Regions from separate parts of the Aliivibrio sp. S2TY2 genome, predicted to be linked through region 2. Evidence: predicted binding sites of a transcription regulator. Region 2 holds the regulator's gene; each other region holds the start of a gene.
What was found. Region 2 encodes MetJ, which represses methionine synthesis genes. Its sites were predicted from a motif close to TTAGACNTNTANANGTCTAA; they were not measured.
Positions count from the first base shown of each region.

Region 1: the regulator MetJ is predicted to act here: its motif matches at 1,809-1,828, upstream of metE (5-methyltetrahydropteroyltriglutamate--homocysteine S-methyltransferase).
Region 3: the regulator MetJ is predicted to act here: its motif matches at 1,141-1,160, upstream of metK (methionine adenosyltransferase).
Region 4: the regulator MetJ is predicted to act here: its motif matches at 1,964-1,983, upstream of metH (methionine synthase).

Region 1 is NZ_JARACS010000003.1:221,132-224,351, forward strand. It holds gene PVK63_RS07390 (hypothetical protein) at 1-533, shown strand, start outside; gene PVK63_RS07395 (DUF4250 domain-containing protein) at 601-795, shown strand; gene PVK63_RS07400 (LysR substrate-binding domain-containing protein) at 831-1,742, opposite strand; gene metE (5-methyltetrahydropteroyltriglutamate--homocysteine S-methyltransferase) at 1,963-3,220, shown strand, end outside.
Region 2 is NZ_JARACS010000007.1:73,109-76,328, reverse strand. It holds gene PVK63_RS12360 (bifunctional aspartate kinase/homoserine dehydrogenase II) at 1-310, opposite strand, end outside; gene PVK63_RS12355 (O-succinylhomoserine (thiol)-lyase) at 310-1,476, opposite strand; gene metJ (met regulon transcriptional regulator MetJ) at 1,661-1,981, shown strand; gene PVK63_RS12345 (alpha-amylase family glycosyl hydrolase) at 2,098-3,220, shown strand, end outside.
Region 3 is NZ_JARACS010000006.1:114,775-117,994, forward strand. It holds gene tkt (transketolase) at 1-824, opposite strand, end outside; gene metK (methionine adenosyltransferase) at 1,211-2,365, shown strand; gene PVK63_RS11390 (SprT family zinc-dependent metalloprotease) at 2,669-3,160, shown strand.
Region 4 is NZ_JARACS010000006.1:230,489-233,708, forward strand. It holds gene metH (methionine synthase) at 1-1,912, opposite strand, end outside; gene PVK63_RS12025 (cation:proton antiporter) at 2,093-3,220, shown strand, end outside.

The DNA of each region.
Region 1 (3,220 bases), on a different contig from region 2:
ACGCTTCAATTTTTGCGATTAATTTTGTTCCTGCCATCACCATTGCTGGTTTTTACTTAAGTGTTAAAACGGGTAAAACGCGTGATAAAGGCCCCTTAATAGTTATGGCGCTTGCGAATGGTTTTGCTGCAGCAAGTTTTGTTAATTTAGCTTTGGGTTCAGGTTCATTTACGCAATTATTTTTTGCTGTTACTGGCCCATTCTTATTTGGGGCATTATTAGCGCATCTTCTATTAACTCTAGCGAGAACTCGCTTGCAGGCGTTTCATAAATTATTACCTATTAGTGGAATAGTGAGTGGGATAGTTATGTCGGTTATCTTGTTATGTCAGACATTAAGTATTCATGAAATCTTCTTGGACCGAATGGCCGTTAAGCTCGGTATTGCGTTAAGTTTGATGTTAGTAAGTATTGGTTTTTGGAGTTTTCACTTATTCAAACAGCAAGCCGTGAAGTGGCAAAATCTAGCGTTAGCAAGCGTAATTATGGCTATTTCTGGTTATTATCAATTTCAGTTGTTTTTTGTGATGTAGTCCACGCATTCATTCTTAAAACTGGTCTACTCTAAGTATGTCTCTTAAGCAACATGGAGGGTGAAGATTGGATTTAAGTAATGCTCACGGACTAGAAAGTGGAATTCTACTCGGCATAATTAATGAAAAATTGCGATTGGAATGTCACAGTCTAGAAGAATTATCTAGTATGTATGAGCTTGATACACAAGGAGTTCAAGACAAGCTCAGTGGCTTGGGTTATCAATATGACCCATTAACGAATCAATTTAAAAATAAATAGGTTTTTTAATACACGCAATAGAAAACACACTTCGTTTAAGTCATTTTAATTCCATCTAAATGACTCTGGCTCTGCTGTTTCGCAGTAGAGAAAAATGCTTGTAAATATTTTTTATCATGTTCGCTGTCTCTAACGGCAGCGAACAATCTTCGCCATAAACCTTTCCCTAGCGGTTTACTCTCAATTAAGCCTTGTCTTGAAAACTCACTGATAGCCCAATTAGGTAATGCTGCAACCCCTAAACCTGCCGATACCATTTGTATTAACATGAGTGTGTTCTCTGCTTGTTTCCATTTTGCTGGTTCTACATTGTTTGGCGATAGGAAATGTTTTACTACATCTAAACGCTGTTTTTGTACAGGGTAAGTCAGCATTGTTTGATCGAGTAAGTCCTCTGGTTCTATATATTCTTTATTGGCAAGCGGGTGGTTAGTTGCCATTACTAGGCGCATTTCAAAATCAAACAATGGTTCGTAATGTACCTCGCCACGGGGCTGGATATCAGAGGTAATCACTAGGTCTAAATCGCCATTAACCAAGGCTGGTAAAGGCTCAAATCCAAAACCCGATGAAAAATCCAATTCTACTTCTGGCCAACCCACTTGATATTCTTTAATCGCAGGCATTAACCATTGAAAGCAAGAATGGCATTCAATCGCCATGTGTAATCGTCCGTGTAAGTCTTCTTTCAAGCTTGCAATATCGTATTCAGCTCTGGCCATTTTAGGCAAAATATCATCCGCTAGTTTTAACAGTATTTCACCTTCTGATGTGAATTTTACAGGACGAGTTTTTCGTAAAAAAACATGGTTACCAAGTCGAGCTTCAAAATCTTTCAATTGATGAGAAAGCGCTGATTGAGTTAAATGGAGTGCATTGGCTGTTGCGGTTAATGAGCCAGTGTCACGTAATGTAGTTAAGGTTTTTAGGTGTTTTAATTCAATCATTACTGTACCTCAAGATCCGTTTGAGTAAGTTCAACAATCTTCACAGTAAAGTGAAAAGGCCATAAAGTAAACATCTAGACGGCTAAATAAAATTAGTGCATTTAAATAAAATCTAGCTTAGTTGAAATAAATTCATAATCAAAATGAAGTATTCGACGTTGTAGATAGTTCGAAAAAAGGTCATTGTTTAGCCATCCAAACGGCTAAGGGAATTAGACAAATGACAACAAAATTAAACAATACAGTAGGAAAAACAGTCACTCATATTTTAGGTTATCCACGAGTCGGTGCTCAACGAGAATTAAAATTTGCTCAGGAAAAATATTGGCGTGGCGAGATAGAACAAAAAGAATTACTGGCCGTGGGCAGTGAGCTACGTCAGCGCCATTGGCAAGATCAATCCGCATCAGGATTAGATTTTGTTACTGCGGGTGATTTTGCTTGGTACGATCATGTATTAACCACAAGTTTACTTTTAGGTCACGTACCTGCTCGTCACAATACTGGTTTTCCTGACTTAGATACCTTATTCAAGGTGGGGCGTGGTCAATCTCAAAACAGCTGTGGTTGCGGTGAAGCAGCGTCGGATATGACTAAGTGGTTCAATACTAATTACCATTACATCGTGCCAGAATTTTCTAAAAACGATAAATTTAATGTGAGTTGGTCACAACTTTTTGATGAAATTGCTGAAGCACAAAAGCAAGGCCATAAAGTGAAGCCGGTGTTACTAGGGCCGCTTAGCTACCTTTGGTTAGGTAAAGAAGTAAATGACGAAGAGGTAGAACAAGGGTTTGATCGTCTGTCTCTTTTGCCTCGTTTATTGACGGCTTATCAAGCTATTTTCTCTAAATTAAATGCATTAGGTGTTGAATGGGTTCAAATTGATGAGCCAATTCTGGCACTAGAACTACCAAAAGCATGGGCTGATTCATTCAAATTGGCTTATCAAGTGATTCAAAGTGATGTGAAATTACTCTTAACAACGTATTTTGATGGCGTTGAACATCATTTAGATAAAATCACAAAACTTGCGGTAAATGGCTTACATATTGATATCTCTGCCGATCCACACCAGTTAGATGCAATAGTGAGTGCATTGCCAAAAGAGTGGGTATTATCCGTAGGTGCGGTTAATGGACGTAATGTATGGCGTGCAGATTTAGAACGTTTGCATGAAAAACTTCAACCAGTAAAAGAAGTCTTGGGTGATAAGTTATGGATCGCAAGTTCATGTTCATTGCTGCATAGTCCGGTTGATTTAGAACAAGAAACAGAATTATCGGAAGAGACGGTTCAATGGTTTGCGTTTGCAAAACAAAAGCTAAAAGAAGTGACATTATTAGGTGATGCTTTAGATGGTAACCAAAATGCAATTCTAGCTTGCCATCAATACAGTCAGCCACTGCGTGAACGTGAGAGTGCAGAACACATTAATAAGCCTGCGGTACAGCAACGCTTATCCGCTATCACTCCTG
Region 2 (3,220 bases):
TAGCGACCAACTCCTTATGCAGATCCTCAAGCAATGGCTCTGCATTTTCAACGGTCAATAATTCAGAGACTAAACCTTGTTGGTATTGTCGTAAGGATCCCAATACTTCATGCGCAAGGCGACCATCTTTTGATAGTGCCTCAAACCATTCTAAAATTCGGTTCGTTGTATTACCCGCAGCAGAGACAACCACTAAATCATGATCATGAGAATATTCTTTTAATATGGTAGCTACACGACGGTAACACTCCGGATCAGCAAGGCTACTACCACCAAATTTATGTAACTGGCGCGTGACGACTCCTATCATTATTTCACTCCTGCTGCTACAAGGAAGGCTTGTTTAAGATCGGCAATCAGATCTCGGCTGTCTTCTAATCCAACGGAAATACGTAATAGTGTTGGAGCCAATCCGGCTTCTGCTTGCGCTTCATCAGACATCGCTCTATGGGTCATGGTACCCGGATGGGCTATGAGACTTTCTACTCCACCAAGTGATTCAGCTAAAGAGAAATATTTAAGCTCTTTTACAAACACTTTTAATTGCTCTAATGACCCATTTAGCTCAAAGCTTAACATTGCACCAAATCCTGATTGTTGGCGTTTAGCAATATCATGGCCCGGATGTTCAGGTAAACTTGGGTGATAAATTGTGCCTACTAATGCTTCCTCTTGAAGGCACTTCAGCACCTCCATTGCATTCTCTTCATGCACTCGCATACGCGCACCTAAGGTACGAATACCACGTAAGGTTAAGTAGCTATCAAATGCAGTGCCTGTTGCACCAATGCAATTCCCCCACCATGCGAGATCATCTGCGTGCGCTTGTGTTTTTGCGATTAATACGCCACCAACAACATCAGAATGACCATTAATGTATTTAGTTGTCGAGTGAAGGACAAAGTCAGCACCAAGCGTTAAAGGTTGCTGTAAGACAGGAGAAAGGAAAGTGTTATCAACAGCAACTAAAGCACCTACTTTTGCGGCTTTTTGACAAATTTCAGCAATATCTACCACTCGAACTAATGGGTTAGAAGGGGTCTCTAATAAAATAAGTTTAGGCTTTTTAGCAATGGCGGCATCTAAAGCCTTAGTATCCGATTGATCAACAAATAAGGTTTGGAAGTCACCTTTATTAGCGCGAGTGTTAAATAAGCGATACGTTCCGCCATAACAGTCATGAGGGGCAACAATAAGATCATCAGGACCAAGCAGAGCTGAAACCATTAGATTAAGAGCTGAAGTACCGCAGTTTGTCACAACCGCACCAGCACCGCACTCTAAATCAGATAAGGTGGTCTCTAGTTGTGTTCGAGTTGGGTTTCCTGAGCGAGCATAATCGTACTTTGGTACATCACCAAATTCAGGGAAGCTATAGTTAGTTGATAAGTAGATAGGAGGCACAACCGCATTATGTTGTGAATCGCTTTCAATGCCAGTACGAACTGCAATAGTTGCCGGTTTTCTCTCGCTCATAATTTCCCTTCCAAACTGCTAAGCAGTGGTATAATCTAATCCATAAGTTATATTCTTCTACTTTACCACCACAAAATGAGACGTCAATACTTCTAGACGTCTATATATCTTTGCTTATAGCCGTAAATATCGCTAGAATTAGAGACTCTAACTCAACATCAATAATTCTGAACGAAGGTGAACAATGGCTGATTGGAATGGTGACTATTTAAGTCCTTATGCCGAACATGGTAAAAAAAGCGAACAAGTAAAAAAAATTACTGTTTCTATTCCAACAAAGGTACTGCAAATCCTTACTGATGAACGTACGCGTCGCCAAGTAAGTAACCTACGTCACGCAACGAATAGTGAACTATTATGTGAGGCTTTCCTTCATGCTTATACAGGCCAACCTTTACCTACAGACGAAGATCTACGTAAAGACCGCCCTGATGATATTCCTGCAGAAGCAAAAGCATTAATGACCGCAATGGGCATTGAATTCGAAGCGTTTGACGACGAGTAAATAACTTTCATCTCCGCCTCCTGTCTCCTCCTCATTTTTTATAAATCAGGAGGATTACATTTCTACTTGCTTAATAAACAATCACAGTGCCCTACTATAAATATAAAGGATTAACTGTGAAAAATAACATAGCAAAAACAGCGATAGCACTCGCTATTACTTCCCTACTGAGCGCTTGTAGTTCAACCTCAGAAACAACACAAACAACCTCAGCCTATCAATGTAATCCACAGATGATGGAAAAAAGTAATCATTTACGCATCTATCAAATTATGGTGGAAAGCTTTGTTGATGGTGATCCAAACATTGGTCACGGTACTGGCTATGGTCCGAGTCATCATAATGGCGACCTGCAAGGGATCATTGATTCATTAGACTATATTCAATCACTTGGCATGAATACCATTTGGATGACGCCTATTTTTGAATCTGCTCCAATTGAGGGGCAAGATCATTGGGCAGATAAGCTCGATGCTACCGGTTATTTTGCTACTGACTTTTTTAAAATAGATCCACGATTTGGAACACTCGAAAAAGCAAAAGAATTAGTAGAAGAAGCGCATAAACGTGGAATGTATGTCTTATTTGATGGTGTATTTGGTCACCATAAAGAAGGCCTCATTAAACCATCACCATCAGGCTTACTACCGAGTGGCAGCAATAATCCAGTTGACTATCCTGAGAGCGAAGACTTTTACTCTGAAGTCGCAGCTTATTGGATATCCGAATTAAAGATTGATGGTTGGCGATTAGATCAAGCTTACCAAGTCCCTACTGAATCTTGGATAAACATTAGAAAAGCCGTTGATAACGCATCACAAAACACGACGTATATTAATAATAAAGGCGAACAAGTTAACCCACTCGGTTACATGGTGGCTGAGATCTGGAATAACGAAAGCTATATTACAGAAACAGGTTATGGTACTGAGCAAAACCCAGCGCTTTGCTCTGCTTTTGATTTTCCTTTACGCTTTCGTGTCGCTGAAACCTTTGCCGTCAATGAGAGTGGTGTAGGAAATAAAGGAGGTGATTGGCTTAATGAAGGAATGCAAATGCATGAACTCTATCCTTCACACGCAACGTCAAACCTAATGCTAGGCAATCATGATGTCGTTCGCTTTGGTGATTTATTACAACGTGGTGATATTGCAGAACCAAGTGACAGGAATTATTGGTTACGTCATAAAGCAGCCCTTTCATTCCAAGCAGCTTATACCGGCCCTATCACTCTTTATT
Region 3 (3,220 bases), on a different contig from region 2:
GCTTTCTTAGTTGCTGCAATTTCATCAGCACCTAGTGGAGCACCATGACAGTCGTGTGTACCTTGCTTGTTTGGAGAACCAAAGCCAATCACTGTTTTAGTACAGATCAACGTCGGACGAGGGTCCGCTTTTGCTGCAATAATTGCAGCGTTGATTGCATCAGCATCGTGACCATCAACCGCCGGGATTACATGCCAGCCGTACGCTTCAAAACGTTTAGGTGTGTCATCAGAGAACCAACCTTCAACTTCACCATCAATAGAAATACCGTTGTCATCCCAGAAAGCAACCAGCTTACCAAGACCAAGAGTACCCGCTAAAGAACACGCTTCGTGAGAGATACCTTCCATTAAACAACCGTCACCCATGAACACGTAAGTGTTGTGGTCAACGATATCATGGCCTTCACGGTTAAATTGCGCTGCCAATGCTTTCTCAGCCATTGCCATACCAACACCGTTTGTGATGCCTTGACCTAATGGACCAGTCGTTGTTTCGATACCTGGTGCATAACCGTACTCAGGGTGACCTGGTGTTTTAGAATGCAACTGACGGAAGTTTTTTAAGTCTTCGATAGAAAGGTCATAACCAGAAAGGTGAAGCAGAGAGTAAATCAGCATTGAACCGTGACCATTAGAAAGAATGAAACGGTCGCGATCAGCCCACTCTGGATTCTGTGGGTTGTGATTTAGGTGGCTACGCCATAATACTTCAGCGATGTCTGCCATACCCATAGGTGCGCCAGGGTGACCAGAATTTGCTTGTTGAACACCATCCATGCTTAAAGCGCGGATTGCATTTGCTAGATGTTTACGTGAAGACATGCCTGCTCCTGAAAATTCGAAGGACTATATGTTTATTGAGCTAGTTAACTCTTGACTGGCTAACTCATCGTTATGAATTAACCTAAATTTGCAGGTCCGTATTGTCGCAAAGGCTTATCTGCACTGCAAACGATTACTTATAAAATAAGGCGCTTTTTTTCACGATTTTGAAAGAAAACCTTGTTTGCTGAAGTAAATCCCATGTTCAGACGCAAACGATTGGTTATGTCTTATATTTATTTTCTTCTATGAAATGAGTTGTAATTAATCAATATTTCTCTATTATAGCCGTCTAGATGGAAAAACACCTACACTGTTATACGTATAGACTTATATAGATTGTGGGTATTTTTAGAACTTATTATTTATAGAAGTGGAGCTCCCTTATGGCTAAGCACCTATTTACCTCTGAGTCTGTATCAGAAGGTCATCCAGATAAAATTGCCGACCAAATTTCAGATGCAGTACTTGATGCGATCTTAGAGCAAGATCCAAAAGCTCGTGTTGCTTGTGAAACATACGTAAAAACGGGCATGGTTATGGTCGGTGGTGAAGTAACTACTTCTGCGTGGGTTGATATCGAAGAAATCACTCGTGAAACAGTTCGTGATATCGGCTATGTTCATTCTGATATGGGCTTTGATGCGAACTCTTGTGCTGTATTAAACACAATTGGTAAGCAATCTCCTGACATCAACCAAGGTGTTGATAAAGCCGATCCAAAAGAACAAGGCGCGGGCGACCAAGGCATCATGTTTGGTTACGCAACAAACGAAACACCTATCTTAATGCCAGCTCCAATTACTTACTCTCACCTACTTGTTAAAAAGCAAGCGGAAGTACGTAAGAGCGGAAAACTGGATTTCTTACGTCCAGATGCAAAATCTCAAGTAACATTCCAATACGACCAAGGTAAGATTGTTGGTATTGATGCCGTTGTTCTTTCAACACAACACTGTGATTCAGTAACCACTCCAGATCTTCGTGAAGCGGTAATGGAAGAGATCATCAAGCCAGTACTTCCTGCAGAATGGTTAAATAAAGAGACTAAGTTCTTTATTAACCCAACAGGTCGCTTTGTTATCGGTGGCCCAATGGGTGACTGTGGCCTGACTGGTCGTAAAATCATCGTTGATACTTACGGCGGCGCAGCTCGTCACGGTGGCGGTGCATTCTCTGGTAAAGATCCATCAAAAGTTGACCGTTCAGCAGCATACGCAGCACGTTACGTAGCGAAAAACATTGTTGCTGCAGGCATGGCTGATCGTTGTGAAATTCAACTTTCATACGCTATCGGTGTTGCAGATCCAACATCAATCATGGTTGAAACCTTTGGTACTGAAAAAGTATCTCACGACATCATCATTGAAGCGGTTCGTCAGCACTTCGACCTACGCCCGTACGGCCTACAAGAAATGCTTAACCTTCTTCAGCCAATCTACAAGAAGACGGCAGCATACGGTCACTTCGGTCGTGAAGAGTTCCCATGGGAAGCAACAGATAAAGCAGACATCCTTCGTGATTTCGCAGGCATTAAGTAAGCATTAATTACTTATCCTTGAATTTAAAAGGGAGCTTCGGCTTCCTTTTTTGTTTTTTAGCCCCATATACTCTTTATAATTACCTTGGTATTAAAACTTATACCATTCTGGATAAGTAGTTGTTCAGATAATTGCTTAGGAAAAATCGATTAGAGCAAGGCATAAATTACAGTAACTAGTGGATCTAATTACACCTAATTTTTGCAATAGAAAGGTATAACGCTGATATAATCGATTTTAACAAGCAAGAATGATCAAATACTTATGTAGATTGGTATTAAATACTAAAAATAAAGAGATTCAATGACACCACTTCAGCAAGCATCCATAGCTAAAGCTCAGCAATGCATTCAACAAGCTTCTACTTTTTTTAATCGCCCTTTTTCTTTACCAGAAATTAAATTTACTCAGCGTGGAAAAATCGCAGGGACGGCTCGCCTTCAAGGTTGGGAAATTCGTATTAACCCTGTTTTATTAGAAGAGAATCAACACACCTTTATTAATGAAGTGATCCCTCATGAAATCGCTCACCTAATCACATTCAAGCTATATGGTCGAGTGCGCCCTCACGGCAAAGAGTGGCAAGGTGTGATGAATCAAGTTTTCAATTTACCAGCAAGAACCACGCACAGCTTTAGTGTTGATTCGGTAAAGGGAAAAACCTTTCCTTATCGTTGCAAATGCACAACACACGAACTTACTGTTCGCCGTCATAATCGAGTTCAACGTAAAGAAACTCAATACCTCTGTAAAGCGTGTCAGTCCCCACTAAAATGGATTAAACCTCGCTCATAGCGGTATGAATGTACATATTTCAGCTGTTTTTTATCCTAGTAATTAATTTATCTATAATGC
Region 4 (3,220 bases), on a different contig from region 2:
TTGCCATATCAAGTAAGCGTTCTGTTGAATCATCACGACGGTTAAGTACGACATCTTCTACCGCTTCACGTAAATCTTCAGGTACATTATCGTAAATTTCTAATTGGCCTGCATTTACGATACCCATATCCATACCGTTCTTAAAACAGTGATATAAGAACACGGCGTGAATAGCTTCACGTACGTAATTATTACCTCGGAATGAGAATGATACGTTAGATACGCCACCTGAAATCATGGCATGGGGAAGCGTTCTTTTTATATCAGCAACGGCTTCAATAAAATCAACAGCGTAGTTATTATGCTCATCGATCCCCGTTGCAACAGCAAAGATGTTTGGGTCAAAAATAATGTCTTCTGGTGGGAAACCAATTTCATCTACTAAGATGTTATAAGCGTTAGTACATATTTCTATTTTTCGCTCACGCGTATCCGCTTGACCGACTTCATCAAAAGCCATCACAATCACAGCAGCACCATAGCGACGGATTAGCTTAGCTTGTTGTAAAAATTTTTCTTTACCTTCTTTAAGCGATATTGAGTTAACAATACCCTTGCCTTGAATACATTTAAGTCCAGCTTCGATAACTTCCCATTTAGAAGAATCGACCATTACAGGAATTTTAGATATCTCAGGTTCTGAAGCGCAGAGGTTTAAGAATTTAACCATACACGCTTCAGCATCAAGCATCCCTTCATCCATATTGATATCGATGATTTGAGCGCCGTTTTCTACTTGCTCACGAGCAACACTCAATGCTTCATCATATAACTCTTCTTTAATTAAACGTTTAAAACGAGCCGAGCCAGTAACATTGGTTCTTTCACCAACGTTTACAAAAAGAGAGTCTTTCTCAATCGTTAATGGCTCTAGACCTGATAAACGACAAGCAACAGGAAGTGTCGGCAATTGACGGGGCTTAACACCTTCAACCACTTGTGCCATTTGGCGGATATGCTCAGGTGTTGTGCCACAACAACCACCAATCAAATTTAGGAAACCACTTTCAGCCCATTCCTTTACATGCTCTGCCATTTCCTCTGGAGAGAGATCATATTCACCAAAGGCGTTAGGTAAACCGGCATTAGGGTGTGCAGACACGCTGCATTCTGAAATACGAGATAACTCACTCACATACTCACGTAACTCATCAGGCCCCAACGCACAGTTCAAACCGAATGAGATTGGTTTAACATGACGTAAAGCATTGTAGAACGCTTCGGTTGTTTGACCAGATAAAGTTCGCCCTGATGCATCGGTTATCGTACCTGAGATCATTACTGGTAATGTTATACCCATTTCTTCAAAAACGGATTCTACGGCAAAAGAACAGGCTTTTGCATTCAAGGTATCAAAGATAGTTTCGATAAGAATTAAATCAGAACCACCTCTAATTAAGGCTCGAGTGGATTCAGAATAGGCTTCAACTAATTCATCAAAAGAAACATTTCGATAGCCTGGGTCATTTACATCAGGGGAGATAGAACATGTTCTGTTTGTAGGACCTAAAACACCTGCAACATAACGCGGTTTATGTGGTGTTTTTAATGTCCACTCATCAGCGACTTCTCTTGCTAACCTTGCAGCTTCGAAGTTCATTTCTTCGCTCAGGCTTTCCATATCATAGTCAGCCATTGCGATTGTTGTTGAGTTAAAGGTATTCGTTTCTAAAATATCAGCACCCGCTTCTAAATAAGCAGAATGAATATCCCTGATAATTTGAGGACGAGAAAGCACTAAAAGGTCATTGTTACCTTTTAAATCACAATGCCAATCACTAAAGCGCTCTCCACGATAATCTTGCTCTTCAAACTTATACTCTTGGATCATGGTACCCATACCACCATCTATCAAAAGAATACGTTTTAATAACTGTTGTTCTATTTGAGTTTTTTTATTGCTTCCTGCCACGGTACTGCCTCATCCATAATACGTTTCATTTACAATCCTATCACACATAGAATAGGAATCTAGACGTCCAAAATGGATTTATTTCTACAAATTAGAAATAAAGTTTGATATTTATCAAATAGAGCGGAAAATGACCTTAATCACATTTTGTTACATTAATAACATATTTAGAGGTTAACCATGTCTGTGTATAACACACTCTGTTTTTTAGCAGCTGCTGCTATGCTAATTGCTTTTATTAATAGCAAGATAGGAAAAATGCAAACTACGATCGCTATCACTGCAGGTTCAATGATGTTATCACTAGGGATCATCATCGCGGGGCAAAATGATTGGTTTAACCTAAGAGAAGTGGCAACCGAAACTTTAACTGAGATAGATTTTGAAGACTTCCTATTAAATGGAATACTTGGCTTCTTATTATTTGCCGGTGGGCTAGGAATCAAATTACAAAACCTGAAAGACCAAAAATGGGAGATAACTGTACTTGCTTTAGGGGCTACGCTATTTTCAACCTTCTTTATTGGTTTTGCGTTATGGGGAATATGCAATCTCATTGGTATTAATCTTGATTTAATCTACTGCTTATTATTTGGCTCCCTTATCTCCCCAACTGATCCTATTGCTGTTCTCGCTATTGTAAAAAAGCTGAATGCTCCACAACGTATTTCAACTCAAATCGAAGGTGAATCGTTATTTAATGATGGTTTTGGCTTAGTTATCTTCGTAACACTATTTACGATTGCTTTTGGCTCAGAAGCGCCAACAGTCGGTAGTGTCACTGCATTATTTTTACAAGAAGCTATTGGCGGTATTATTTATGGGTTTGTTTTAGGTCTAATTTTTCATTATCTAATAAGCTCTACAAATGACCATTCAATGGAATTATTATTAACTATAGGTATTCCAACATCGGGTTATGCCTTTGCTGGTATCCTTGAAGTTTCAGGTCCATTAGCAATGGTTGTATCTGGAATTATGATTGGTAACTGGACACGTTATATTGGTTTTTCAAAAGAAAGTGAAGACCATCTAGATCACTTCTGGGAGTTGGTTGATGAATTCTTAAATGGTGTATTATTTCTTCTTATCGGTATGTCGATGCTTCTGTTTCAATTCCATCAAGAAGACTGGGTATTAATGGCAATATCTATTCCACTAGTACTAGCAAGTCGCTACTTAAGTGTCTTTTTGTCATATGTTGGCTTTAAGCGATTTAGAACCTATAACCCATTATCTGTAAATATATTAACCTGGGGTGGACTTAGAGGAGGTTTAGCCTTAGCGATGGCTCTAGCTATCCCTGCT